Lentisphaera araneosa HTCC2155: one gene and its partner. The protein of the gene in region 2 interacts with the protein of the main gene of each other region in a pairwise test. Links are inferred from orthologs where the notes say so. Each region holds a gene or a part of one and is shown on either strand. Other genes may lie near its edges. The genes, in order: LNTAR_RS10390 and LNTAR_RS03190.

Region 1 (14,947 bases), on a different replicon or contig from region 2:
TCGGGTAAAAGGCTGTAGGCAACGCCACCGATTGCGCCTGCAATTAGAGCAATGACAAATGATTTCATGTGAGTCCTTAAAATTTGATAAAAAGTAAAAATGTTTTTGGAAAGTAACTCATAAATTAAATGCGTAAAGACGAACTTAAAACTCTTGTGGGCATCTTCTGTCTGTCACCTTTAGAGTCAAGGCTTAACTTTGAATAATTCGCTTCAGTGCTTATACTCAATGGATTATTAATATGAAGAGATTTTTATGAACTACGCAGGCAACTTTTTTTGCATGAATTTGGCTAAGGACTTGGTAGCGAAATTTGCTGAGCTTATGCCAAAAGCAGAGTTTGTCCTACAAGAAAATACTGAACCTAAAGATTATCATACTACCCTAAGTGATTTGAACGCGGGACGCATTGATTTTTTTGTTTGGCCTAAAGAAGATTTTCCTGGTTCGGTAGAGGCGACTTATGACTATTTCATTCACGAAGAAGCCACAGTGGTTTTCATGAAGGGAAATCAAGGCTTTGTCAATTTACGAAAAGCTTTCTCTTTTCCCGTTAGTTTCGTTGGTGCGGGTCCTGGTGAGCCGGAATGGATTACTGTGGAAGGCTTGAATTACCTAAAAAATTGTGATGTCTGTTTCTACGATGCCTTAGTAAATCCTCAAATTCTCAATCACATTGGTCCTGAAACTGAAAGAAAGTATGTTGGTAAGCGCGGTGATTCAACCTCCTTTGATCAAGGTAAAATTAATGAATTAATTTTCAATGCCGTTCGCGATGGTCACAAAGTTTTGCGCTTGAAGGGCGGAGATGCAGGTATCTTGGGTCGAATTCAAGATGAAGTTGACTTCCTCCAAGAATACGAATTGTCTTGGTCAATTAGCCCAGGAATTACGGCAGCACAGGCTTTGGCTCCTTGTACAGGAACTTATTTAACTTCACGAGGTGTGAGCGATCGAGTGATTTTGACCACCGCGCGTCAGGCGGGTGGAGGCCTCAATCAGCTTATGCATTTTGATCGCGCGACTTTAGTGATTTACATGGGGATTTTATCCATTAAAAAAATCTGTTCACAATTACTCGAAGCAGGCTATCCCGAAGATTTGCCCGCCATGCTCGCGATGAACTTGGGCCGTAGTGATTGTCAAGAGTTACGCGGTCAGCTCAACACAATTGCGGAGCTCGCAGAAGAAAATAATTTACGCCCTCCAGGTCTTGTGGTGTTTGGTGATACAGCAGGAATAAAAAGCTTCCCGACTTATTCCCCTCTCTTGGGGCGTCGCGTTATTGTTTGTGGTGGTAGCGAGAGTGCATGGCAGCAAGAAGAAAAATTCTTGCGCTATGCTGGAGCCAAGCCCGTTTATATTCCCAATCTAGATCTTTATCAAGATAGTGATTTGCGTTTCCCAGAATACGATGATGTGATCTTTTTAGATGCACGTGCGGTTTATGCTTTTCAGGGTATGTATAAAGAGCTTCATGATGAAGTGACTTACCTCTGCTTAAATGAGGAGGTCTCGGTGAGTTTTGAATGTCTTTATGGTCAGCAGGCACAAGTGACAGAAAACTCGAGTCTTGTGGGTGAGAGCTTGCGTCAGTATTTATCTCGGAAGTACTTGGATGCTCTTTCTCCTCAATGAAGAACTCAGTTTTCCTCCCGTAGATTACGCGGATGAAAATGGGCTGTTGGCTGTGGGCGGAGATTTAGACCCCCAACGGCTCATTCTTGCTTATCAGTCTGGAATATTCCCTTGGCACGACGAGCCACCCATGTGGTACAGCCCCGATCCTCGCATGGTTTTGGATTTGGAGAATTACAGACCTTCAAAATCTTTATTACGCCGTATTAAAAAGGGTGAGTTTGAAGTGAAGTACGACTCTGCTTTCGGTGGAGTGATTCGATGCTGTGCAGCTTTGCGTGATGATACCTGGATTTCGGAAGATTTTATTGAGTCCTATACCAAGCTCCATGAGATGGGGCTTGCTCATAGTATAGAAACTTATCAAGATGGGCAGTTAGTCGGTGGCCTCTACGGCTTATCAATTGGACAAGCTTTTTTTGGGGAATCCATGTTTCACACTGTGACGGATGCCTCGAAAGTTGCCTTTCACTACCTTGTGCGACAATCGCAAAAATGGGCTTTCGATTTGCTGGATTGCCAAATCAATAATGATCATTTATTGAGTCTTGGGGGAAAAGATATCCCACGTGATGATTATATGGATCTGCTCAAAGAGGCTTTGAGTAAGCCTAAAAAAAATGAATCCTGGAAAAAGTACTCTCCCCAGGATATCTATCTTTGAGCTCTAATAAAAAAGGACTAAAAATCAAAGGTTCCTGATCTTTAGCCCATACCTAAACAAACGCGATCAATGGAGTTCGCATATGAGATTCTATAATAAAGGCTCTTAGTGTTATGACAAGTTAAACTTGATAAATTTAATCAAGTTTAACAAACACTTAACTTAAATATGTATCGGACGATTTTCCGTCGCCATTAAAGCAGCTTCTTTAAAAGATTCTGTATAAGTCGGGTGAGCGTGACAAACTCGACCAATATCCTCAGCAGAAGCCCGGTATTCCATCGCAAGAACCGCTTCGGCAATTAGATCGGCACAACGTGGGCCAATCATATGAACGCCTAAAATTCTATCGGTTTCCGCATCGGCGAGGACTTTGACAAAGCCTTCTGATTCTTCTGAGGCACGAGCGCGGCCAGAAGCACGGAAAGGGAATTTACCCGTTTTATATTTGATCCCAGCTTCTTTAAGCTGTTCCTCAGTTTTGCCTACGCTTGCCACTTCAGGCCAAGTGTAAACAACACCAGGAATGAGATCGTGATCCATGTGCGGCATTTCGCCATTCATGAATTCAACTGCGCAAACGCCTTCTTCTTCCGCTTTGTGAGCTAACATAGCGCCACCAATGACATCGCCAATAGCGAAGATGTGTGCTGCCGATGTTTGTCCGTGATTGTTGACGGGGATAAATCCGCGTTCACCAACTTCAACGCCAGCGGCTTCGAGATTGAGTCCATCAGTGAAAGGTCTACGGCCAACAGAAACGAGTGCGTGGTCTGTCTCAAAAGAGAGTTCATTCCCCTTCTTGTCTTCAGCCGTTACAGTGACTTTGTCGCCTTTCACGGTAGCGCCTGTCACTTTCGTAGAGAGGTGGAATTTAATTCCAAGCTTTTTAAGTGAACGTTGAAGAGTTTTGCCGAGCTCTTTATCCATAGGAGGGACAATGCGATCCATGAATTCAACCACAGTGACTTCAGTTCCTAGACGAGCGTAAACACTACCGAGTTCGAGGCCAATAACACCACCGCCAATAACAACCATTGATTCAGGAAGTTTTTCAAGTGTGAGCGCTTCAGTAGAAGTGATGATACGCTTTTTGTCGCAGGGCATGAAAGGCAGGTCAACGGGCTTTGAGCCAGTGGCAATAATGAACTTGTCACCTTGGTACTGAGATTCTGAACCGTCTTGTGCCGTCACTTTTACTGTATTAGCATCGACAAATGAACCTAGACCTTCGAGACGAGTGATTTGGTTTTTGCTAAAGAGATAGTTGATGCCTTCAGTTGTATTAGATACAACGTCAGTCTTTCTTTTGATCATTTGAGTGAAGTCAACTTTTAAGTCGCCAGTTTGAATGCCGTGTATAGCAAACTTTTCTTTGGCTTGGTGAAAGTGCTCAGATGAATCGAGAAGAGCTTTTGAAGGGATGCAACCCACGTTAAGGCAAGTGCCGCCGAGTGTCGAGTATTTCTCTACGCAAGCGACTTTCATGCCCATTTGAGCGCCACGAATCGCAGCTACGTAGCCACCAGGGCCACCACCAATAACGATTAAATCAAATTTTTCCATGAGTTCAGATCCTAGAGTTCTAAGAGCATGCGAGTCGGATCTTCGAGAAGAGTCTTGATCTTCACGAGAAAACGTACAGCATCAGAGCCATCAATGATACGGTGATCATAACTGACAGCGAGGTACATGATAGGACGAACTTCAACTTGGCCATTAACTGCCACAGGACGTTCTACAATATTGTGCATACCGAGGATAGCGCTTTGGGGACGGTTTAAAATTGGCGTTGAAAGCATAGATCCAAAAGTGCCACCGTTGGTGATAGTGAAAGTACCGCCAGTCATTTCTTCTGGGGTGAGGTCCATGTCGCGACCCTTGAGTGCGAGCTCACGAATCTTTCTTTCTATACCGCTGAAGTTGAGTTGATCACAATCACGAATCACTGGAACCACAAGACCTTTCGGAGTTGATACGGCAATACCCATGTCAACGAAGTCGTGATAGATGATGGAGTTGCCGTCAACTTGTGCATTCATGATCGGGAATTCTTTAAGAGCAATCGCAGTTGCTTTTGTGAAGAAAGACATGAAACCAAGTCCGATTTCGTGCTTGTCTTTAAACTCATCTTTGTGCTGCTTACGCAAATTCATGACAGCAGACATATCAATTTCGTTGAAAGTTGAAAGGATAGCGGCTTCTTGTTGAGCATCAACAAGGCGCTGAGCAATCGTACGTCTAAGACGAGACATTTTTTCTGTGCGTGTTCCGCGAGCTTCCGGAGCAGTAGCTGGAGTGGGTGCCACAGCAGGTACTGGTGCAGGACTAGCATTCTTGTTAGCAACATCTTGAACATTCGGAATTGAACTTGGGATATTGAGAACTTTTTCACGAGCAGCTAAATGCTGAATAACGTCTTCTTTAGTGATGCGGCCATCTTTACCAGTAGCCACAACATCTTGGGCACTAATATTGTTTTCGGCAATAAGTTTACGGGCAGCAGGAGAAGCCATGTCAACGCTTGGAGCGGCTTCGACTTCTTCCTCTGTTTCTTCCACTTCTGCTGTGCTTTCAGCAGCAGAGCCTACACCTTCTTCTAATACAGCGATAACTTCACCAACTTGAACAGTTTCATCTTCTTCAACTTTAATGTGAAGTGTACCAGCTGCAGGAGCTGTAATTGTTAAAGATGCTTTGTCAGTTTCGAGCTCTACCATTGGTTCATCAAGCTCGAGGAATTCACCATCTTCTTTGAACCAGCGAGCGATATCGGCTTCTGTTACTGATTCGCCAGCGGCCGGAACGATAATTTCAATACTCATTTCAAAAATCCTTGCTTATTTTTTGCTGCTGAGGCCTTCGAAAGCCCCTTTAATAATTTTTTCCTGGAAGGCAATTTCGCGCTTCATGAGACCATTTGCAGGACTCGCACTCTTTTTGCGGGAGATGAACTTCATGTCGTGGCGTAGGTGATCCAAACGCGCTCTCATGTAATACCAGCCACCCATATTTTGCGGTTCTTCTTGAACCCAATACCAATCTTTACAGTGGCCGTACTTTTTGTGAAGTGCGGTGTCTTGGTCTTTTGGCGTAGGATAAAACTGTTCAATACGGACGATGGCGACGTTTTCGAGGCCTTGTTTTTCTTTCTCGTCGAGAAGTTCGTAGTAGATCTTACCAGAACAGAGGATGAGGCGTTCGATTTTTTTCGCGTCTTTTACTGAATCGTCATCAATCGTTTCTTTGAATTCACCTTTTGTTAAATCGCTTACTGGCGAAACAACTTTTGGGTGACGAAGAAGACTCTTTGGAGTCATGACGATAAGAGGGATTCTATAAGTTGCTTTAAGCTGACGTCTAAGTAAGTGGAAAAGGTTAGCAGGAGTTGTTGGGTTTGCAACAATCATATTGTTTTCAGCTGCAAGGGATAAAAAGCGTTCGAGGCGGGCACTTGAGTGCTCGGGGCCTTGGCCTTCGTAACCGTGAGGTAAGAAGCAAGTTAAGCCATTCATACGCTGCCATTTTGATTCTGCAGAGGAAATGAATTGGTCGTAAATGACTTGAGCGCCATTGGCAAAATCACCAAATTGAGCTTCCCATACTGTGAGCGAGCTTGGTAGTGTGTGAGCATAGCCGTATTCAAAACCTAAAACACCGTACTCAGAAAGGTGTGAGTTATAGGCTTTGTACTTGGCTTGGTCTTTATCAATGGAGTTGAGTGGAACGTATTCCATCTCATCTTTTTCGTCAATTAAGTAAGAGTGACGATGTGAGAATGTGCCACGACGTGAGTCTTGACCAGAAATTCTAACTGGGTGACCTTCGAGAAGGAGTGAGCCAAAAGCTAAGTGCTCGGCAATACCCCAGTCGACTATGTTGCTGTCGAAGTAGACGTGACGACGTTGGTCGATGATTTTACGTAATTTTCTGAGGATGTTGAAATCTTCAGGGATATCTGTTATACCCTTAGCGATTTTGTTGAGAGTCGTCTTTTTAACACCTGTTTTTGGTGATTTCTCAAAATCAGCTTGCGTTGCTTTGCGAATACCGCTCCACTGCTTCTTAAGGAAGTTAACTTGGATCGTTTTATCTTGAAGTTCACGAGTCGTATCGAGAGCTTCCTGTAACTGAGAGTTAAATGTTTTGACGATGCCAGAAGCTTCTTTTTCGATAATTTCACCACCGTTTACAAGACGTTTAATGTACATGTCGAGCACGGTTGGGTGCTTTGTGATGGCATTATAAAGGAGAGGTTGAGTGAAACGAGGTTCATCACCTTCGTTATGACCATGACGACGATAACCAAGGATATCGATGTAAACGTCGCAAGCGAATTTTTGACGAAGCTCAATAGCTGTCGTACAGGCATGAACAACGGCTTCAGGATCATCTGCGTTGACGTGGAAAACTGGGGAGTTAAGCACTTTTGCGATGTCTGTACAATAGAGGCTTGAACGGCTCTCGCGGTAGTTTGCAGTAAAGCCTACTTGGTTATTAAGAACGACGTGGACCGTGCCGCCTGTACCATAGCCGTCGAGATTAGCCATGTTACAGATTTCGTAAATAATGCCTTGGCCAGAAATCGCTGCGTCACCATGAACAAGAATAGGAACAATTTTATTAGGGTCATTTTCATAGAGTTCTTCAATTTTGGCGCGTACGCGACCAAGGACAACGGGATTAACAGCTTCGAGGTGAGAAGGGTTGGCTGCTAGTGAAAGGTGCAAGGGGTTACCATCTTCCGTCACAACATCAGCTGAGTGACCCATGTGATATTTTACATCGCCATCACCACCGACGTCGTCGGGAAGGGCGTGGCCTTCAAACTCTTGGAAGAGAGCTTTGTATTCTTTTTCAAAAAGATTAGCGAGAACGTTGAGGCGGCCACGGTGTGCCATGCCCATAACGAATTCTTGAACGCCTAGGCGTGAACCTTGATTAAAGAGTTCAGTCATTGCGGGGATAAAAGCTTCTAGACCTTCGAGAGAGAAACGCTTTTGGCCAACGTATTTAACACCGAGGAATTTCTCGAAACCTACACCTTGTGTAAGTTTTTTGAGAATATTCATTTTTTGTGTTTTATTGAAGTTGGGCTTATTGGCATTTGATTCCATTTTTTCATGGAGCCATTGGCGCATTTCAGAACTTTGGCTATAGCGATATTCAACACCAATAGAAGAGCAGTAGGTGTCTTCAAGGTGAGAGATAATATCTTTAAGTTTTGCTCGGCCGAGACGGATTTCGTGGCCTACATCAAATTCTTCTTCTAAATCAGCTTCATCTAGACCAAAATAGTCTAGAGTTAAGTCAGCTTGGTGAAGACGCCTAGGACGGATCGGATTCGTTTTTGAAATGAGGTGACCTCGAGAACGGTAAGCATTGATCAACTTCATGATCTTGACTTCCTTTTCTACATAAGAGGTGGCTTCGAGAGTTTCTTGCTTGTCTATACCTAGTTCATAACCTTGAAAAAATTGCTGCCAAGAAGCGTCCACCGAATTTGGGTCGGTTTTGAACTTTTGGAGCATCATTTCAATGTACGCCGGATTGGCGTTGTCCGTGACGTTTGAGCTGCTCATGTGATTTAGTCTTTTTTGTTGTATTTATGTGGTATTAATTTATAAACTTGCTTATAATGGAACAGGTATTTAAGAAATCAAAGAGATGTCATAAATTCTCAATAAAAAATGTAAATGTTTTTAAGCTTATAACAATAATGTAAAGACTTTTCTTCATGAAGGCTAAAAAATGAACAAAAATGTACAGTTTCAGGATTTGGGGCTAAAGAAAACGATCCTTAGTGCTATTTATACAGCTGGGTATAAAAAACCAACTCCGATCCAAAATAAATCATTAAAGATAATTTTACAGGGCCAAGATGCTCTCGTGCGTGCTAAAACTGGAACGGGAAAAACGGCGGCTTTTGCGATCCCCGCATTGCAGCATTTGCGTGCTGAGGTTCAGCACCCACAAGTATTAATTCTCACGCCAGGCAGAGAACTCTGTAAACAAATCTCCCAGGAATTCATAAAACTCGGCAAGGGCTTAGAAAATTTTCGTGTCGCGGAAGTGACTGGTGGCGGTAAATTATCGGGAGTTAAGAAATCTTTGCATGGAGCGCAAGTTATCTCGGCAACTCCAGGGCGCTTGATAGATATTAAAGAACAAGGTTTGCTCAATAGCAATTGTATAAACATGCTTGTGATCGATGAAGCCGACCGCCTTTTTGATATGGGTTTCAGAGAAGCCGTAACGAGTATTTTAAAAGATCTGCCTAAATCAGTGCAGACAGTTTTATGTTCGGCTACATTTACAGATGATATAAAGAATTTTTCTAAGACGCTTTTAAAGAAGCCCGTGATTATTGAAGACCGTTCAAATATTGGCTCTGAAGAAAATTTAGAAGAATGGGCGGTTTCGGTTTATCCTGAAAATCATTTAAAGCTCACAGAAAAACTACTGAAGAAGCATAAGAATGATCAAGTCATTGTGTTTTGTAATCACAAGGAACGCGTTGATGAAGTAGCTGAAAAGCTCGATGATATGGGCTTTGATGTTCACCCACTTCATTCTGGGATGGAAAAAAATGTTCGAAACCAAGCACTCAAGCTCTTTCGGGATAAACAGGTTCGAATACTCGTTGCAACTGACGTAGCTTCACGAGGGATCGATATTCCTGGCTTACCGCTAGTTGTTAATTACGATTTACCCTATGACTTCCCCGATTATGTTCACCGTGCGGGCCGTACTGCTCGTGCAGGTAAAAGTGGTTTAGTGATATCTTTTTATAATGGCCGTAAAGAAAAAACGATCAAATCCTTTGAAGAACGCACCGGACGTCAAATGTTGCGCGTGAGCTTCAATCAAATTATGGATGAGAAACAAGTCTCGCAAAAACCATTGGCAAAAAAGAAACAAGATTCCGTGCGCAAGAAGGCGAATATTCGGGATTGCTCTCGCATCATTGTTTATGGTGGGAAAAAGCAGGGTTTAAATAATGGCTTACTCAAAAAGATCTTAGCAAAAAATTGTGGTTTGGACGACTCGGATATCGGCTATATCGAAGTTAATGAGAAGCATACACTACTCGGGGTTCTTCGCGAAAAATCGAGCCGAGTCCTCACAACATTGCAAAAAACAAAGATTTCTGGCCATATTCTCAAGCTTGAATTGCGAAGAACGCAAAAACGTAGGTAAATTAAGTCCAAGATAATAATATTAGAGAATTTATGAAAGAAAAACTCATTTATTACCCCTTACTTCCCGATCCCAAAGAGCTCGGCTTTGAGCGCTCTAACTTTGTTCGACGCTGGATTGAAGAAGATCTTTTTGACGCGGGACTTGTCACTGACGATGAATCAAAAGCTAATGCTTATTTAGTTGCCTCTGGTGATGGCGGCATGACTCGTGCGGCACGAACTACTTGCGATAGTGGCAAAGTTTTGTTCGGTCTCAATTGTGGTACACTTGGTTTTTTGATGAACCAAATTGAGCAGCCTCATCAAATTCCTTTATTTAAAGAAGAGCTTCACCTCGTCAGTGTAAAGTTGATGAAAGGACATTTTTATAATGCCGCGGGCGACAAAACCTCGTATTTAGCCTTTAACGATATTTTTTGTGGGGGCAATATTGCCGACTTTATTTCCTTCGAAATAACCGGTGAATTGAGTCATTTTCGTAATCGTACAGTAAAAGGCAATGGCGTCTTTGTTTCGACACCTCAGGGTACGACGGGTTTTGCTCTTAATGCCCGTGGCTCATCTGCTGTTCTACCCTTAGATACACGTACTTGGTATGTGGGGGGCGTCGCAACGGGACCTTATCCTTCAAGCGTATGTTCTCCTCAAAAGATCACTATCAAATGTACCTCGCGTCGAAAAATTAATGCTTATGCTGATGGCTATGAGCAAGAAGCTAAAGAAATTGACCAAATCATTATTGAACCCACCGATCACGAAGTCACTTTAGCTTTCCGTACAGGAGTTGATTTTGAAGCAAGACGTCGTGAATTGGCCGAAGCCGTAGAGCGCGGATTAACCCATTAGGATTCACCATGGAAGAAATCTATAAGGGCAAATTTTTACATTATATAAAAACGGGAAATTGGGAATGGGTCACTCGACCCAATGATATTTCCGCCGCAGTAATTGCGGCTGTAACGGACAAAAAAGAATTAGTCCTCATTGAACAATTTCGCGTTCCCATGAATGCACCCGTCATTGAATGGCCCGCAGGCCTCGTTGGAGACGGTGATTATGAGGGTGAAGAGAGTTTTATAGCGGCTCAGAGAGAGCTAGAGGAAGAGACGGGCTATTACGCCAAAAATTTCAAAAAAGTGGTTCACGGCCCCGTATCGGCGGGAATGAGCGACGAAGCCAATGATCTTTACATTGCTTGGGACCTCGAAAAAGTGTCCGAGGGTGGCGGTGTTGATGACGAAGAAATTATAACTCATTTGGTTCCCTTTGCAGAACTACACGAATTTATTGAAAAGAAACAAGCACAAGGTTGTGCCCTAGATCTAAAAGTCTTTGTGGGCGTTTATTTTTTACAAAAAGAAGGATTGATATAACATGGCATTTACACTCGAAATTGGCAAGGAAGCCATTGATTTTGCGCTCCCCGCAACTGATGGCAAAACTTATTCACTCAAAGATTTTCAGAAAGACTACTTAGTGATCTTTTTTACTTGTAATCATTGCCCTTACGTTATTGGTTCGGATGAAAGCACTCGCAAGACCGCCGAGGCTTTTGCGGACATAGCAGATTTTGTTGGCATCAACTCAAATTCAGTGAATACCTACGCAGAAGATTCTTTTGAGCACATGGTCACACGCATGGAAGAACATCAATTCCCATGGACTTACCTCCATGATGAGCGTCAAGCAGTGGCCAAAGTCTATGGCGCTTTGCGAACTCCGCATTTTTACGTTTTTAATAAAGAACGCCAGCTGGTCTACACAGGCCGTGCCGTCGATAAGCCTCGCGTTGGTCAAACTCCCTCGATTTTTGATCTCGATCGTACCCTTGAGGAACTCAAAGCAGGTAAAGAAGTTTCTACACCCCAAACCAACCCTATTGGCTGCAATGTGAAGTGGGATGGCAAAGATCATCACTGGATGCCCATCGAAGCCTGTGATTTGGTTTAAGCGTCGATGAAGAGTTTAGGTGTCGAAATTAAGAGCAGTACTTGTGTTTTAGTCTTGCTTGATTCGGCAGACGAAATCAAAGAAGCAACAAAGATTGAATTAGAAGACCCTTATTGCGCGACGAGTGTAAAGGAATTCTTTGATGATTTAAAAACTTGGCTCGAGAAATGTAATGCCGATGTGGTGAACATTAAAAAGCGTTTGGAGAAGGGCAAGTTTGCGGGTGGCGCGAGCTCCTTTAAAATTGAGGGCTTGATTCAATTGGCTGCCTTGGTCTCTGTTAACTTAGTTGGTGGGCCTGAACTCAATCGCTTAGCTAAATCAGTTGAGACTTTGCCAGCAATGAAAAAGTACCAAGAGCAGGCTTATTTAGCAGCGTTGTCAGCGCTTTGATTTTATGTACGAGAGGGACAGAGTCCCTTTCATTTGCGGAACATCATTCAATTAAATGAAGGTATAAAAAATGCATAAATTATTTTTAGTTCTCACTTTTTTTACTTTTGCGGTCTTCGCAGAAAACAAAATCAATACTTCAAAGCCCAAGGTTTACATGGGGCGTCAAATTGCTTGGACTATGCATTGCAATGCGGCTCATTGGCTGACGCGTACGGAGCGAGAAAAAGAAGAAAACACCTCCGAAATGCTTCGCGAACTCAAGCTCAAACCCGGCATGGTGGTAGCGGATGTGGGTTGTGGCAATGGCTATCACGCATTAACTATGGCAAAAACTGTTGGCGAAAAAGGCAAAATTCTCTGTGTGGATGTTCAGCTCAAGATGCTCGAATTCCTTCAAGAGAGAGCGAAGGAAGCAGGAATAAAAAATTGCGTATCAATTCTAGGTGAATTCACTGATCCCAAACTGCCGAAAAACTCTGTTGATCTCATCTTACTCGTCGATGCCTACCACGAATTTACTGAACCTGAATCCATGCTCAAAAAGATGCGCGAGTCCCTCAAGCCCGAGGGAGTTTTGGTACTGGTTGAATTTCGCAAGGAAGATAAGAAAGTTCCCATTAAAGAAGATCACAAAATGAGCAAGGTCCAAATGGATAAAGAACTCACTGCCAATGGCTTCAAAGTTGTGCGATCTTACGATAAACTTCCCTGGCAACACATGGTTTTCTACGGTAAAGATAAGTAGAACTAAGCGCTTAAATTCATTATCCCAAAAGTTTTAGAGACCATTAATTCACCACAGAGGACTCAGAGTTCACAGAGAAAAGTTTGGGTTCGTGATTTATCGTGAATGGTGAAGTCATCATCATAAAAACTCATCTAATCTGTTAGTGTTTCAGCTCTATGTTCTCGGTGTACTCTGTGGTAAATATGTTTTTGATTAACTGTTTACGCATGTATGTCCATATATAAATTCTCGGTGAACTCGGTGGTGTGATTGTTTTGTAGATGAGTTCCTAAACTAAGTTGAGGCTCTTTTGGTTCAATATGTTCAAACTTGGTATAAGTTTTTTCTCTTGGAAGTAATGTGTTGCATTCTGAATTAATTAGGTTCCCCAATGTCTGAAATCCTTTCTTTTATTAGTGCTGAATTAGCCATTCAATCATCTCAAATAAGCAAAACAATTGAGCTCTTAGATTCTGGGGCGACGCTGCCATTTATAGCGCGTTATCGAAAGGAAGCCACGGGAGGCTTAGACGAAGTGCAAATTGGCGCCATTCGCGATTTAAAATCGAACTTTGAAGAACTCGATAAAAGAAAACAGGCCATCTTTAAGTCACTAAAAGAACGAGATCTACTCACTGAAAATCTAAAAGCTAAACTCGAACAAGCCAAGAACCTCAATGCGCTCGAAGATTACTATCTTCCTTATAGACCGAAGAAGAAAACGCGAGCTTCGCAAGCACGAGAAAAAGGTTTAGAACCTTTGACTCAAGTTTTGATGCAGCAGAGTGGTGATCGCATTGATTTTCATAAGTTTATCAATCGCGCTAAGGGCGTGAATAATCGCGATGAGGCCTTGGCCGGTGCTCGTGATATTTTGGCTGAGCAAATGAGCGAAGATTCTAAAACGCGTTCGCAATTGCGCAATGCTTTTGAGACTCATGCCCGCTTGAGTTCAAAAGTCATCAAAACTAAAATTGAAGATGCGCAAAAGTATCGTGATTATTTCGATCTAGAAGAAAAATTGAGTCGTGTGCCAGGGCACCGACTCTTAGCGATTTTACGTGGCGAACGCGAAGGTTTTTTACGAGTAAAAATGCGACCGGATCAAGAAAGAACTCAAAAGATTGTCGAGCGCAATTTTGTGAAGGGTCGAGGTTTGGCCTCTAGCCAAGTTCAACTGGCTGCCGAGGATGCCTATAAGCGACTGCTCCTCCCATCTTTGGAGAAAGAGGTTCAAAAGAAAGCCCAAGAGAAAGCCGATATAGAATCAATTCGTGTCTTTGTGGCGAATTTACGCGAGCTCTTGTTAGCCGCACCCTTAGGTCGAAAAAAGGTTTTGGCCTTTGATCCAGGCTTTAGGACAGGAGCGAAAGTCGTTTGTTTAGGGTCGGCCGGTGAGCTTTTGTACAACTGCAATTTATTTCCCGTGGGGAACTCAAAAGAGAAAGAGCAGCAAGCAGCGGATGAGACGCGTCGCTTAGTCAAAAAATATGCTATCGAAGCTCTTGCGGTGGGCAATGGTACGGCAGGTCGTGAAACAGAACTCTTTCTCAATGAACTCGATTTGGGGCTTCCAGTGATTTCGGTGGATGAGAGTGGGGCATCAATTTATTCAGCCAGTGAGAGTGCCCGCAATGAATTTCCCAATCATGATTTAACTGTGCGAGGCGCGGTTTCAATTGGTCGTCGACTGCAGGATCCCTTAGCAGAACTCGTGAAGCTCGATCCCAAAACCATTGGCGTTGGCCAGTATCAGCATGACGTGGATCAAAGTGCTTTGAAAAAGGCTTTGGATGATCAGGTACTCAGTTCCGTGAATGCAGTGGGCGTAGATCTTAATACTGCCAGTGTGGAGCTCTTGAGTTATGTATCGGGCATTGGGCCAAAACTAGCCGAAGCGATTCTCAACTATCGTTCATCTGAAGGGCTTTTTAAAAATCGTAATGAATTAAAGAAAGTGCCCCGTTTGGGTGATAAAGTCTTTGAGCAAGCCGCGGGTTTCTTGCGTGTCTTTGATGGGGATCAAGTTTTGGATTCCAGTGCCGTTCACCCAGAATCCTATGGCCTAGTCAAGCGCATGGCAAAAGACTTAAATTGTTCCGTGACTGATTTACTTAATAGCGGGGAATTCAGACAGCAAATAAAGCTCGAGTCATATGTGAACTCATCAGTAGGCTTGCCGACCTTAGAGGATATTAAGCAAGAATTAGAAAAGCCCGGTCGCGACCCTCGTCCAAACTTTAGTGCTTTTAGCTTCTCCCAAGATATTCATGAAATCAGTGACCTTCATGTGGGGATGAAAGTTCCAGGTTTAGTGACGAATGTGACCAAGTTTGGAGCCTTTGTCGATGTCGGAGTTCACCAAGATGG
Region 2 (14,484 bases):
TACGGGGGCACAACCATGCTTCCTCATCTCTTGCTTGAGCAAGTTCATACTATAACTATCTTCCTGTAAAGCAACCCAACTCATTGAATCTAAACACTGCTCCGACCATTGGAAATTTTGCACCAAAGGACTCTCTTTTTTAACAATCACTCTGTAGGGAATAGTAAGCAAAGTCTCGTTATTAAATTTTTTGCTTCTCGGCAAAGGTTCTGAGGAAATCACCACATCTAGATCCCCACTAATTAAGTCTCTGTATGGGGAGCGCCCTTCAAGCTCGTTAATTACGGGCATCAGTTTAGGATATTTCTTCATTAAATCTGGTAAAATCTGAGGTATATAATGCTCAGCAATGAGCGAAGCACAACCCAAGCGTAAACGTTGCTTATCTAGGTCTCGCAATTCATCTTCTATTGTAGCTAGTTTTTCCATAAACGGAGCCACTACCGCAATAAGAACTCGACCCGCATCTGTTAAACAAAAAGGTCGTCTTTCGAATAGCTTGACCCCTAGATGCTTCTCCAAACTCACAATCTGTTGACTAATTGCGGGTTGTTGAATAGCGTAAGGCATTACTTTTACTGCATTGGAAATTCCCTCTGCTTCAGCAACATAATAGAACAACTCTAAATGATGTAGATTTATATTCATTAACTCGCTTCTCCATGTAATTCTCTGCCTTGAAATAAAAAACATGCCAATGATGAAAAGAAACAAATCATAGTCAACATATAAATAAAAGACCATATAAGATAGGCAGTTGGTATATTAATCTTAATTGCCAGAGCTTCAGCCTGCCAAAAAGACTGCCAATTCGGCAGCATTACATGCATGAGGCGAGCAAAAACATTTCCTTTATCAGCTGCAATCCCAAAGAAGTAATCCGCAGTGGCGCCTCCTAAAAAAACTAAAAACATCATAATAAAGGTTCCTGTAACTCGTAAGCGGGTCATCATTGTTATCGCAACACTACCCATTAATGCTAAAGCAAAACTCAGTATCATAAAACCTATGGCCACTTGCCCATTAAGTCCTTCTTCTCCTTTTGAGTGGCCTGGCAAGAAATGAGCAATGCTAGTCGCTACTATTAATGAAACTAGCAATATCAGCATACTAGATTGACAAAAGTTTCCACCCTTTAGAAAATTGCGTAAAGCTCCCCCTAAATAAGGAAGGACTAAACTCGCAACAATAAGCATTGCGTAAATTCCCCATTCAAGTCTAAACTGGTCTCCTGCACACCTTAAAGAAATCAACAGTTCCATTGAACTGCAGAAACCGTAAAATACCATCAGAGTCATTACACCTAACAATTTACCTAAGACATATTCAACACGGCTTACAGGTTTAGAAAAAATAAAACCCGCTGTTCCTTGAGAAATTTCTTTGCCCATCACACGATCGGCACTAAAAACTGATAATATCAAACCACCCAATAAAATAGTGGCCATGAAATTATCGACAATCATGCGGAACTGCTCTCTAAATACAAACAATGCTGTTACTGGTAAAATAATATTAATTAAAGCCGTAACAAAAAAGATCACTATAATTGCGGGATCTCTTAGGCTTTCTAAAAAAGCTCCACGCGCGATGTGGAATGTATTGTGCAAATTCGCTTGCTACTTCTTTGGCAAAACGATTTGAGGCTCACGGCTTTCTTGTGTACCAATATTGGCTCCACCACGTGCTAAACGATCAAGTTCAGCTTGGAATTTAGCCGCAAGGCCACTAATGCCGAAGAGCTCTTCACACTGAGTCGCAATGATTTTCCAATCTTTATCCGTCAATGCATATGTTTTGATATTGGGGTTGAGTACATCACGATAGTGCTTTGGAATGAATTTCTCTTCCCCCAAAAGCACCACTTGCTTTGGATGTGCGAAGTTGACAAAATTATGAAACTCAGCAGCCAAAACCTTCAATGGCTTCTGAGCTGGCACATCTTTCCTCTGTGCTGGGACAAATAAAACTTCTTTAGCATTTGGACTCGTAATGAAAATCACCGGTTGCTTTGTATGAAATTGCAAAAGATCTGCTAACAAACGTGAATGCAATGAATAACCTGTAACAATCAGTGTACTCACATCACTTTCTTTATTCTCAATTGCTGCTTCAGCTTGTGGGCGTAGAACAAAAAAGAGTGCTAATACGAAAATAGTTGAAACTTTTAATAAATTCCTCATGAAAAAACGAACCTTAAATTTAATCTTTATTTTTCCCTGCCTGCTTGAGGCAAATGCAATTTCAATATAGTGTTGATCCTTGTAAATAAAATCTGAAATCAAGCTCCACAAAGACCTGTATGAAAAAATTCTTCGAAATCCCTCCCAATGGCAAAGCTCGAACAGCCATTTTTATCAGTGGTTCCGGTACCAATGCAGTCAAAATCCTAGAGTTTTGGCAAAAAGACCCCGAAAACTGCAACTTCATCCCCTCCTGCATCGTTACCGATAGACCCGAAAGATGCGCTGCTCGTGACATAGCAAAGCAGTTCAATATCCCGCTTATAGAACATGATATTTTCACATTTTATAAAGAGGCTGGACTCAAGACCATCTCTCTTGCATCAGAAGAAGGACGAATAGCCAGAGAAGCCTGGACCAAAGGGCTAATCACTAAACTCGAACAATTCCCTCTAGAATTTGCGATTTTCGCAGGATTCATTCCACTTTGCAATATCACAGAAAAACTCCCATGCCTCAACGTGCACCCGGGAGACTTAACAGTGGTCGACGACAACAAGCAACGCTTACTAGTTGGCCTACATGCTATCCCCATCGAACTTGCTGTCATCAACAATCTCGATCACATGCGAACTACCGTCATCGTAGCCAGTGCCTATAGCAGCTCAGGGGCAGGCATGGACGAAGGCTCAATCATTGGCCTATCCCCTGAAGTTGACATAGATTTCAAAAACACAGATCTCGAGTCATACAAATCCATTTATGCACAGCGCCAAGGCAAAGCAAAGGACGCTCTTCGTGACATGGCAAACGAAAACCAAGAAGCCCTTAAAGTTGATGGAGATTGGATTGTATTCCCTCCATCAGTCAATGATTTCGCTTCTGGACGCTTTGCAATCGATGAAAAAGGCCAACTCCACCTTGATACCAATGGCAATTATCTACCCATTGAATATATTGAGTACAGTCAAAACCAAAAGGAAATTGTTTTCGCAGAATGAATATCGCCAACAAAATCACAGTGAGCCGTTTCGGCTTAACATTAGTATTTGTCGTGTTAGCTCAGTTTGACTCAAATGCCTTCTTTCGCTGGGCAGCCCTCCTTGTTGCTATCACTGCGGCACTGTCCGACTTCCTAGATGGTTACCTTGCGAGAAAACACAAGCTCATCACTGATTTCGGCAAGCTCATGGATCCCCTTGCTGACAAAATCTTAGTCGCTGCAGCATTTTTTGTTTTGTGTAAAAAGAGCGTAATACCCGATTGGTTTGCCATTATTATTGTGACACGTGAATTTGCAGTAACGGGCTTAAGGCAAATTGCCGCCAGTAAAAACATAATCATCCAAGCCGATAAATTTGGAAAAATAAAAACTGTTTTACAGTTCACCTATCTTGGCATAATTGCTTTATTTTGGACTATCAAAGGCAACACTCAAGTCATCCACAACAAAAACCTATCTACTTTCATCAACATCCTCATGCTTGTTACTGCATATATAACCCTCACTTCGGGTTATAGGTACTTTACCAACAACAAGAATCTATTCAACAAAAATATTTAGGGAGCTTTTGTGAAATTATTTCCTTGCCTACTCTTCAGTATCTTTGCCCTTCAAGCACAAGACCAAACCGTCCTCTCTAACCAAGAAATCATTTCCCAGGCAAGAGAAGCCGCCGCCACAGCTTTAAAAGAACAAATCACAACTGAAAAGATCGCCGCTCAACACAAAATAATTTGGCCTGCCCCAAAAGCACAAAGCATTGCTGAAACAGAAAAACTCGTAGTACTTGCCGCTGAAAAGGAGTATTCAAAATCAAATGACGCAAAAAGCTCTAAGGATTTTTTAGCAGAAGCACAAGAATACTATGCTCCTTATAAGAAGGGAGACACAATCACCATCTATAAGACAAAATCCCTTGGCAGCAACCCTAAAGTTGAAGGCAAATTCTACGGCGTCGACTCTTATGGCATGCTAAAGATTGGCAACAAAAGAATCCCTGTAATTGATATCAGCAGAAGAGACACCGCCCGCTTCTTTCCCGAAAAGGCTGTTCAACTTGTCAAAAACTACGCCAATGGACTTGAGCATGACTATAATTTTAAAAAGAAAAACCAAATTACTGCAATAAAAGACAAAATCCGTAAAGGCATCTATGTAAAATACGGCATATCTATGTATCGAAATAAGTGGATGCCCACAACAACACTTGTAGAAGGCCTTCGCAAGCAAGCCATTCAAATTGCGCTCCCCGTTAAACGCAAAGAAATTGCTGCCGGAATCTATCAAGACAATGGCTACATTCTCGCTGCTAATAAATGGAAGCACCCTAAAATCGACTTCAACCCTAGTGAATTTGACTACGCCCCAAAGGCACTCCCTTTAGTAGACTTAGAAAACCTCATGTCTTCCAAAAACATCAGCATATCGAACTCACCTTTAGCTAAGCACCCTGGTGCGAAATACTACGACTTTGAATTTTAATCGGAGACATACTTTGAAGAAACGAATTTTAATTACTGGTATTAGTGGCCAAATCGGAACAAACCTAGCCTACAATCTCATCGACAAAGGTTTCGAAATCTTTGGTATTGATAAACGACAGAACACATGGACAAATGACCTCACGACAGTCCACCAAGATTTATCTAGCCGTTACGACAACTTCACAGACGGCCTCGGCTGCCTAGATTACGGGAAAGTAGATTTAGTTATTCACTTAGCGGCAAATGCCAAAGTCCATGAATTAGTCGAATACCCAACACGAGCTTTAGATAACTTCATGATGACTTTCAACATGATTGAATACTGTCGAAATAACAACATCCCTATCATCTACTCCTCTACTCGTGAAGTCTATGGCGATATCCAGCGCTACATAACCAACGAGGCTGATGCAAGTTTCCATACGACTGAAAGCCCTTACTCAGCAAGTAAAATATCTGGAGAGGCTTTTCTCTACTCCTATTCAAAATGCTACGGCCTACCCTATATCTGCTACCGTTTTAGCAACGTCTACGGTCGCTACGATAATGATATTGAAAGAATGGAACGTGTCATCCCCCTCTTCTATGAGAAAATCAAAAATGGCGAACCCATCACTATTTATGGTGAAGATAAAGTCCTTGATTTCACCTATGTAGATGACTGTGTTGCGGGTATATCTTCTGGTGTCGATAAAATCCTTACTGGCGAAGTACAAAACAAAACTTTCAACCTCGCCCATGGCTCTGGCAATCCACTGCGAACTGTTGCAGACGTTTTCCAAGAAGAACTTGGCGTAAAGGCCGACCTCAGCTTTGAACCTTCGCGCGTTGGTGAAGTCACTCATTATGTAGCCGATATTTCGAGCGCCAAAAAATACCTCGGCTATGAGCCTCAAACCGACCTCGTTAATGGCCTCAGAAAAGCCGCTGCTTGGTACGCTTCACAGAGCAAATAATGTCAAAATTAAGCCCCGAAGAAATAGAAGCTTGGATCGAACAAGTCCACAACGGCCCCTGCTGCTCTGATCAAGACGAGCAATGCAAGGAGCCCGCCAAAGATGAAGCTAAGAACGAAGCTCCTCAAAAATAAGCTCTTTCATAATATCTGCGGATTTCGCAAGCAATTCATTTGAAGTATTTAACGGTGGCAGGAAGTAAACCGTATCCCCCAACGGCCTTAGGAGTAAGCCTTTCTTAACAGCCTTTTTATACAGGCTATAACCACAACGCTTTTTATCTAAACCCTTCAAGCTCACATCTAAATCAGCGGCAGCTACAAAGCCACAACTTCTCACATTGAGCAGTGCACCTGTGTCTTTTGCCACATCCTCAAAAAGCTGGTGCATATAAGCAGAATCCTTTGCGACTCTCGCAAAAACTTGCTCCCTCTCATAATAATCAATAGCAGCGACTGCAGCAGCAGCCGAAATCGCATTCCCTGTATAGGTATTCGAATGCATAAAAGCGCGGCCACTCTCGTATTCGTCATAGAAACCATCAAAAATTTCATTAGTGGTCAAAACGCAACTCATCGGAGTAAAACCAGCCGTCATACTCTTCGAAAAGACCGAAAAGTCTGGAACTACATTTGCGAACTCACAAGCACGCGCCTTACCTAAACGCCCTATACCAGTTAGAATTTCATCTGCAATCAAGTGAACTCCTCGCTCACTGGTCCATTCGCGCAAGGCTTTTATGAAACTCGGGTGATAAAACAACATTCCACCTGCTCCCTGAAGAACCGGCTCTATAACAATCCCCGCTAATTCGTCTTCATATTCCTCAAGAGGCTTTAACAGCTCTGAGAAATCTTCTTCTTCCAAGTCTTCAACTCGTCCCGTAACATAGGGAACATCTAAAATCTTTTTTACTTCGGGCATCAACGCTGCATAAGGAGCTGAATAAAGACCACAATCACCCAAGGCTAAGGTAAGTATTGTCTCGCCATGATAAGCATTCTGTAAAGACATGAATTTCTTACGCTGCTCTTGCCCATTCTGCTGTTGGTATTGCAGGGACATCTTAACGGCCACTTCAACACCATCTGAACCGCTATCTGCAAAGAAAACTTTATCATAAGCAGGATTTAAAGCAATCATTTTTTCACATAGATTCACTATGAGTTCATTGGAGGTATTTGCTAAAATTACATGCTCAAACTTGTCCATCTGATTTTTCACTGACTGCTGAATATCTTCATGACCATGCCCTAAGCTCTTACACCACCATGAACTAATGATATCAATCATTTCTCCGTCATTTGCCGTTTGAAGTAAACTTCCCTTAGCCGAAACAATTTCCATGGGAGGAAAACTCTCATAATCTTTCATCTGAGCACAAGGATGCCACAAATGCTTTAAATCTCTTTTCTGTAAATCACTTAAATTCATCTTCTGCCTTTCTCACTGGAGCAAAGGAACGTCGATGAAGTGGACAAGGACCGCAATTCTTCAAAGCTTCCATATGCAATTTGGTTCCATAACCCATGTGTTTTTCAAAACCATATTCGGGATACTTTTTTGAATACTCAATCATTAAATCATCGCGAAATTCTTTCGCTAATATACTCGCAGCTGCAATAGATACCGAACGGGAATCCCCTTTCACAATACTACGGCTATCTTGCTCAAAACCCGGGACAGGCAAACCATCAATCAATAGATAATCTGGCTTAACCTTCATCGCTTTAACTGCTTTTCGCATCGCCAAATGACTGGCTTGTAAAATATTTATTTCATCAATTTCTTCAGCTTCTACGATTCCCAAGGCGTAATTCACACCTTCTACCTCTAGTAGCTGATCGTAAATAAGTCGGCGTTTTTTTCTGCTCAACTTCTTTGAGTCATCTACCCCTTCGGGCAATACTACTCCTTCTCTAATTATACAACAGGCCGCCACTACAGGGCCTGCCAGTGGCCCACGTCCGACTTCGTCGACGCCCCCAATGGCCTGAAAACCAAGAAGCCGGTAATGTTCTTCGAAAAAGAACATATCCGGCTCCGGCATGGTAAATAATTCGTCCAAGGACTAAGCTACTAGTTAGCTTCCTTGATACGTGCAGACTTACCAATCTTCTCTCTGAGGTAGTAAAGTTTAGAACGACGAACACGTCCTTTTCTTTCTACTGAAACAGAATCAAGGTTAGGTGAATTGAAAGGGAAAGTTCTTTCTACACCTTGGCCAGCTGTTACACGACGAAGTGTAAAAGTCTTGCTATTACCACTATTTTTAATAGCGATTACGCTACCTTGGAACGCCTGCAAACGGCTGTTATTGCCATCAACAATGCGGTATTGAATTTTTAAAGTATCGCCTACATTGAATGCAGGAAGATCTGTACGCTCGTTTTCGCGAGCAATTTGTTGCATCTTATTCACTTTATTTCTCCTTTAATAAATCAGGTCGGCGAGTCAGCGTCTTCTGGTAGGATTGCTCACTACGCCATTCTTTAATTTTTTTATGGTTTCCAGATAAGAGAACTTCTGGAACACGCATGTGTCTAAATTCTTCGGGTCTTGTGTACTGCGGATGTTCCAACAGTCCATCTTCTTGGTTAAAAGATTCGTCAATTGCTGATTCGCTACAGCCTAGGGCTCCTGGAATCAAACGAATAACTGCATCACTTATAACCATTGCAGCAAGATTTCCGTTGCTGAGTATATAATCTCCAATCGATATCTCTCTATCGATAATTCCATCCAAAACTCGCTGGTCAACACCTTCGTAATGACCGCAAAGAAGTATCAAATGCTCTTCTTCAACAAGTTCTTCGGCTAGGCGTTGCTTAAACACTTCACCGCTTGGACTCATGTAGATAACTTTACTTGTGGGCGTTTTTAAATCTTCAACAGCTCTAAAAATCGTTTCACAAGACATAATCATTCCCGGTCCACCTCCGTAAGGGCGGTCATCCACTCTGCGATGTTTATCAGTGCTATACTCACGCAAATTGTGGATTGAAATTTTTACTAAATCGCTTTCAACTGCCCGTCCAATAATGGAGCTCGACATGGGTTCAGTAAAAACTTCCGGAAATAAGGTAATGATATCTATATGAAGTATGGGGATTAATCCTCTATTTCAACGCTCACTCTACGACTACCACGAACGCCAGCTCCGCTGACTAGGGCACGTAAAGCTTGAATATTCTTACCAGCTTTACCAATGATTTTACCGATATCCGATTGGTTGCACTTTACAGTAATCTGAAATCCTTTGTCGTTGTTTTCGCCACGAACCTGAACTGCTTCAGGCTCATCAACCATACGTACGACCATGAATTTCACCAATTGCACCAAATCTTCATCTCCGCCTACAGGCTGAGGGTAAAAATCACCAGCATTAGATGACTCAAGACCAAAAAGTTTTTTGAGAAAACTTAGCATTACTCAGCCGCCTCAGCAGCCTCTTTTACTTGTTCTGCTACTTCTTCTACTGCTTCAGCAGTTTCTTCTTTAACTTCAGCTTTCGGCTCTTCACTCTTTTTCTGGCCTTTCAGACCGCGAGTTGCTTCGCCAGTTTTTGCTCTTCTAATAATGTCACTTACTGTGCTTGAAGGTTGAGCACCACGGGCGATCCAATATTCTGCTCTTTCAACATTCACAACTTCTTCATCACGAAGTGGCGCATAGTGACCGAGTTTTTCAATGTAAGCACCGTCACGACGAACGCGAGCGTCCATTACAACAATTCTGTAACTGGGGGCATTCTTCTTACCCGTTCTTGTCAGTCTGATTTTGACCATATGTTTATTTCCTTGTTTAGCTTTCTGCTGTTTTCTTTTAGATACCTATCTTAGCTTTAATTGAAAACTAAGAATCAAAAGCACCTATTAACCCCTAGGGATTTCGGAGACGGGTAAAGTAACCGAAGATGCAAAAAGCGCAAATAGCTTTATCGCTTTTATCCAGCGCAAGTCAATATTTATAAGCCACTAACAATTACCAACTTAAGAAAACGACCTTTCCATGACTCTTTTAGGCCCCCATCAACAATAACTAGTCACTTAAAACTCACGCTCAAATCAAAGTCAAAAAACCACGACTTTTTACACACATTCTATATAAAGAAGCAAGTGAGGGAGTAAATTAGTTTCATTCACTTTAATTAACAAAGAACTTAAGCCATGTCAGTAAAAATCTATCAATACAAACGCTGTGGCACATGCGTTAAAGCCATCAAGTTTCTAGAAGCCAATAATATCAGCTATGATTCCATCCCCATTCGCGAGCAAGCACCAAGTAAAGACGAACTCCTCCAAATGCTCGATGCCTATGACGGCAACATCAAAAAACTCTTTAACACTTCCGGCCAAGACTACCGCGCCCAAGGACTCGGCAAAAAGCTTGCTGAGCTCTCTTTAGACGAACAACTCGATTTACTCATGGGCAACGGCAACCTCGTTAAGCGTCCCTTTGTGATTGATGGCGACAAAGCCATGGTCGCTTTTAAAGAAGAAACTTGGAAAGAATTCTTTTCTCTCTAGTTCTCAGCGACTTTATTAATCTAACTCAATTTATCTAAAGGTTCATTATGATTGTAGTAACTGGCGGCGCAGGCTTTATTGGAAGCGCACTTGTCTGGGCACTCAACTGCCGAAATCGTTCAAACATCCTCATTGTTGATCACTTGGGCGAATCAGAAAAATGGCGCAACCTCGTCCCACTTAGTTATATTGACTACATAGAGAAAGACTCCTTTCTTCAGGCAATGAGTAGCGATGCACTCCCAGACAACATCACCTCCGTGATTCACCTTGGCGCCTGTACTGACCCTTTAGAAAAAAATAAATCCTATTTAACCGAGAGTAATTTTAAGTTTTCTCAGGCCCTAGCCAGCTACTGCTTAAATAAACATATTCGCTTTATTTATGCGTCTTCCGCAATTACTTACGGCAAAGGCCAGGCCTCGCTAAATGATAGTGAAGAAAAAATCGAAGAACTTCGCCCCACCACACCTCTCGCTTATTCAAAGCAGATGTTTGATATGTGGGCACACAAAAACCAAATCCTCAATCGTATCAGCGGCCTCAAATTCTCACACGTCTTTGGCCCTAATGAATATCACAAAACAGAGATGCCTAGCCTCATCACCAATAACTTTAATGCGATTGATGATGGAAAAACCGTCTATACGGCTGAAGATGAAGACAAAGATTATGTCATTGATTTGATCTATGTGAAAGACGCCGTGGAAATCCTGCTGTTCTTGATGGACAACCCCGAACTCAATGGGCTGTATAACGCCGGCACAGGCACCTCATTTTCCTTGAGCCAAATCTCCAAGCTCTGTCTTAAAGCCTGCGGTAAAGAATCTCACCTTCTCGACCCTAGTATTGAACTCCCTCAGCACTACAAGATTCTTCCTGCTGGACTCAATATGGAACGTCTCAAGAAGACTGGCTTCCGCCACAACTACCGCTCACTCGAGCGCGCCTTGGCAGACTACCACAACAATTACTTCTACAAACAAATCCGCTTCGGCGAAGAGTAATTAACTTGGCGCCAAACTCAGCCAGATACTGATTGAGATGGGTGACAAGATAAAAGAGGCCACTGAAACGCCGGCCACCGTTCTTACGTTGCCTCCGAAATGCTTCGCCAAGACAATAGTAAAGAAAGCTGCCGGCATTGCTGCCTGAACATACATAATCTTTTTTAACTCCGCGCTCATGGGAATAATTGCGATCAAGGCAAACCAAATGAGGGGAAGTAAAACTTGACGGTTAATCAGCCCTAAGCTCAACAATTTGATTACACGGCTTGTCTTCCCTTCAAATAGACCTTCTTTAATAAGCTCACTTAAAGTCGCTCCCACTAAAATCAGACCAATGGGTATCGCTGTCTGACCGACTGCTTTCGCGGCATCCGCAAAAAAAGCGGGTATATACTTATACACACCGGAAAACAAGACAATTAAAGAAAAAATTACCGTTATAAAGGGCATATTCAAAATCTGTCCTAAGGACTTTCTATCAAAATTCCCACGCAAAGTTGAACAAGCAACCGTCCACATAGCGATTTCGACTCCAACATTATGCATCAATAAAGGGCCAATTAGATTTTCATTGGGAAATAATGTGACAATAACTGGAATGGCCACGAAACCATAATTTTGCATCCCGCAGGCAGTGACAAAACTTCTGATATTCTCCGAATCACTAAGATCTTTACCTCGCAAAAAGAGCTTAGCAAAAATGTAACTCACAATGAAGCTAATAGATACAAAAGCAAAGCCCATGATCGGCGCCATGAACACCAAGTTAGAAGTCAAAAAACTTTCATTTTGTGTGATAGAAGAAAAAATGAGTGCTGGCATAAGAACTTTTATCAGTAAATTCGTTAAGCTCGAACTATGCCCTTGCTTAATGACCTCTTTTCTATGAGCGATAAAACCAGCTGCAGAAATAACGACGACTAAGAGCGATGCATGGATCGCTGGGCTCAACTCCCTTCCTCAATCTGAGCCAAAACGAGCTCGAGTTCGCCTAACTTCTCTTCCCATTCTGCTTCAGCAGATTCTTTTTCTGTAGAGATTTCATCTAAACGATTATTCATTACCTGCATCCGATCTGAAGGAGGCTCCTGATAAAACTCTTCGACCAAAGCCGATTCCTCTGCCTCTAAATCAGCAATGAGTTTCTCAAGGGCTTGTGTACGCTTCTCTAAAGGGCCACGTTTTTTCTTCAAGCTCTTACGCTCTTCAGCTTCCTTACGACGCTGCTCTTTACGATTTAAACCAGATGATTCCTGAACTTTCGATTTTTCTTGCTGTTCCTCTAAAGTCACTTCATCCTTGATCTTCGACATATAGTAATCATAATCACCATGAAACTTTCTAAAACCTTCGGGAGTCACTTCAAAAATCGTATCGGCCACGCCTCGGATAAACTCAATATCGTGACTCACAAAACAAACTGTACCTGGAAATTCTTTGAGGGCATCCTGCAAAGACTCCACTGCCTGAATATCCAAGTGAGTTGTGGGCTCATCGAGTAATAAAAGGTTTTGCGGAGCTAGCAAAAGTTTAAGAAGGGAAAGACGAATTTTCTCTCCACCAGATAAAACGCCAGTCAATTTAAAAACATCATCCCCATGAAAACCAAAACTACCGAGCAACTGCCTGCAACGACCTTCAGTCGTGTCAGCTGCAAATGACTTACATTGCTCGATCAAATTAAGGGAGTTACTAAAATTTTCAGTTAGCTCTTGCGCATGATAACCAATAGTTGTTTTATGTCCAAAGCTCACTTTACCCTCTTCAATAGGAAGCTTATTAGCCAAAATCTTTAACAAAGTCGATTTACCCATACCATTAGAACCAACCACAGCAATTTTTTCACCATCTTGAATCGCCATAGAAAGATTTTGATAAATGTAGCGCTCGCCATCGTAAGTCTTACTCATATCTTCGAGTTCAACCGGAACGGGACTTCCCGCAGGCGGTGTACCCAAACGAAGATCCACACTCGATACTTTCACCATTGTGTCAACGCTCTCAAGCTTTTCGAGTTGTTTCATGCGGCTTTTAGCCTGTGTGGCTTTACTCGCTTTTGCTTTAAAGCGATTAACGAAGCCCTCAAGTTTCTCTTTTTTGCGCTCAAGTTTTTCTGATTCAACTTCCAAACGCTCCATGCGTTCATCGCGAACCTTTTTGTATTGATCATAATTACCTGGGTAACGCGTCACCTGACCTCCGTAAACTTCATAAGTCACATCAGTCAATTCATTGAGTAAGTATCGGTCATGCGAGATCAGCAATAAAGTTCCTCGGAAGTTCACCATAAACTCACGTAACCATTCTACTGCAGGTACGTCAAGGTAGTTTGTTGGCTCATCAAGTAAGAGTAAATCCGGATCAGAAATCACCACTCGCACCAGCTCGGCACGCATTTGCCAACCACCAGAAAATTCACAAATAGGTTTTTCTAATTCAGCTTCACTAAAACCTAGGCCAGACAAGCACGTCCGAGCCGCCGTTTCGATAAGGTAACCTCCACCTGCTTCAAACTCGTGCTGAAGATCACCAATTTGAGCCAAGAGTTTATCCTGATCAGCTGCTTGAGAAAAACCTTTTTCTAATTCAATAATTCTTTCTTGAATGGCCTCTAAATCCGGGCGCGCTTTACAAGCGAATTCTAAAAGGGGTAAATGTTTCAATTCATCGGGAATATTCTGACGCAACCAACCGATGCGAATATTCTTGCGAAGTTTCACATCACCTTTATCAGAACTTTCTTGCCCCGTAAGGATACGGAAAATCGTACTTTTACCTGCGCCATTAGGGCCAACTAAACCAGCACGCTCACCTGGATGAACGTGAAAACTAGTGTCATCCAAGACCATGCGTCCCGCATAGGCTTTACGAATATTATCAAATCGAAACATAAGACTCTCTAGTTACCGCGACTACATTTCTTCAGCTAAGCGTTGCTCAGCATCAATTGCGAGGATTTTATCCATCACATCAGCAAACTTCCCTGCCATCACATCGGGAAGGTTGTGCACTGTCACACCAAAACGGTGATCAGTAATACGACTCTGAGGGTAATTGTAAGTGCGGATACGCTCTGAACGGTCACCCGTACCAATTTGGCCACGGCGTTCATCCGACATCTTCTGCTTTTCTTGACGAATTTTTTCATCAAGTAATTTTGAACGTAGTAACTGCATAGCAATTTCTTTGTTTTGGTGCTGAGAACGCTCCTGCTGTGAGTAACAAGCTAAACCGGTAGGAATGTGAGTAACGCGAACAGCCGAGTCAGTTGTGTTTACACACTGACCACCAGCACCACTAGAACGATAGGTATCAAATT

What was found.
Region 1: the proteins of LNTAR_RS03190 (region 2) and LNTAR_RS10390 interact in binary tests that used the Escherichia coli proteins (3 or more experiments, as listed by UniProt). The link is inferred for Lentisphaera araneosa HTCC2155 from one-to-one orthologs.

The regions. Positions count from the first base shown.
Region 1 is NZ_ABCK01000008.1:156,091-171,037, forward strand. What follows is about bases 4,943-8,305. They hold LNTAR_RS10390 (2-oxoglutarate dehydrogenase E1 component), read right to left. Parts: upstream 7,909-8,305; coding sequence 5,143-7,908; downstream 4,943-5,142. Other genes in these bases: odhB (2-oxoglutarate dehydrogenase complex dihydrolipoyllysine-residue succinyltransferase), read right to left, coding at 4,943-5,127; LNTAR_RS10395 (DEAD/DEAH box helicase), read left to right, coding at 8,054-8,305. Also shown: LNTAR_RS10365 (hypothetical protein), read right to left, coding at 1-68; cobA (uroporphyrinogen-III C-methyltransferase), read left to right, coding at 256-1,638; aat (leucyl/phenylalanyl-tRNA--protein transferase), read left to right, coding at 1,619-2,302; lpdA (dihydrolipoyl dehydrogenase), read right to left, coding at 2,465-3,868; more of odhB, read right to left, coding at 3,880-4,942; more of LNTAR_RS10395, read left to right, coding at 8,306-9,502; LNTAR_RS10400 (NAD(+)/NADH kinase), read left to right, coding at 9,535-10,350; LNTAR_RS10405 (NUDIX hydrolase), read left to right, coding at 10,359-10,877; LNTAR_RS10410 (thioredoxin family protein), read left to right, coding at 10,879-11,454; LNTAR_RS10415 (DUF3010 family protein), read left to right, coding at 11,461-11,847; LNTAR_RS10420 (class I SAM-dependent methyltransferase), read left to right, coding at 11,918-12,595; LNTAR_RS10425 (Tex family protein), read left to right, coding at 12,969-14,947. UniProt on the Escherichia coli protein: E1 component of the 2-oxoglutarate dehydrogenase (OGDH) complex which catalyzes the decarboxylation of 2-oxoglutarate, the first step in the conversion of 2-oxoglutarate to succinyl-CoA and CO(2).
Region 2 is NZ_ABCK01000003.1:65,829-80,312, reverse strand. Bases 11,585-14,484 are described here. They hold LNTAR_RS03190 (ABC-F family ATP-binding cassette domain-containing protein), read right to left. Parts: upstream 14,057-14,484; coding sequence 12,113-14,056; downstream 11,585-12,112. Other genes in these bases: prfA (peptide chain release factor 1), read right to left, coding at 14,078-14,484; LNTAR_RS03195 (AEC family transporter), read right to left, coding at 11,585-12,116. Outside these bases: LNTAR_RS25060 (LysR family transcriptional regulator), read right to left, coding at 1-648; LNTAR_RS03265 (ABC transporter permease subunit), read right to left, coding at 648-1,610; LNTAR_RS03260 (hypothetical protein), read right to left, coding at 1,620-2,183; LNTAR_RS03255 (formyl transferase), read left to right, coding at 2,303-3,184; pgsA (CDP-diacylglycerol--glycerol-3-phosphate 3-phosphatidyltransferase), read left to right, coding at 3,181-3,747; LNTAR_RS03245 (hypothetical protein), read left to right, coding at 3,757-4,668; LNTAR_RS03240 (NAD-dependent epimerase/dehydratase family protein), read left to right, coding at 4,682-5,626; LNTAR_RS28155 (hypothetical protein), read left to right, coding at 5,626-5,760; bioA (adenosylmethionine--8-amino-7-oxononanoate transaminase), read right to left, coding at 5,735-7,060; LNTAR_RS03230 (ribonuclease HII), read right to left, coding at 7,047-7,676; rplS (50S ribosomal protein L19), read right to left, coding at 7,706-8,038; tRNA (guanosine(37)-N1)-methyltransferase TrmD, read right to left, coding at 8,049-8,732; LNTAR_RS03215 (KH domain-containing protein), read right to left, coding at 8,738-9,055; rpsP (30S ribosomal protein S16), read right to left, coding at 9,055-9,414; LNTAR_RS03205 (Spx/MgsR family RNA polymerase-binding regulatory protein), read left to right, coding at 9,796-10,155; LNTAR_RS03200 (NAD-dependent epimerase/dehydratase family protein), read left to right, coding at 10,203-11,162; and 2 more genes. UniProt on the Escherichia coli protein: Genetic data indicate it may be involved in ribosome assembly or function.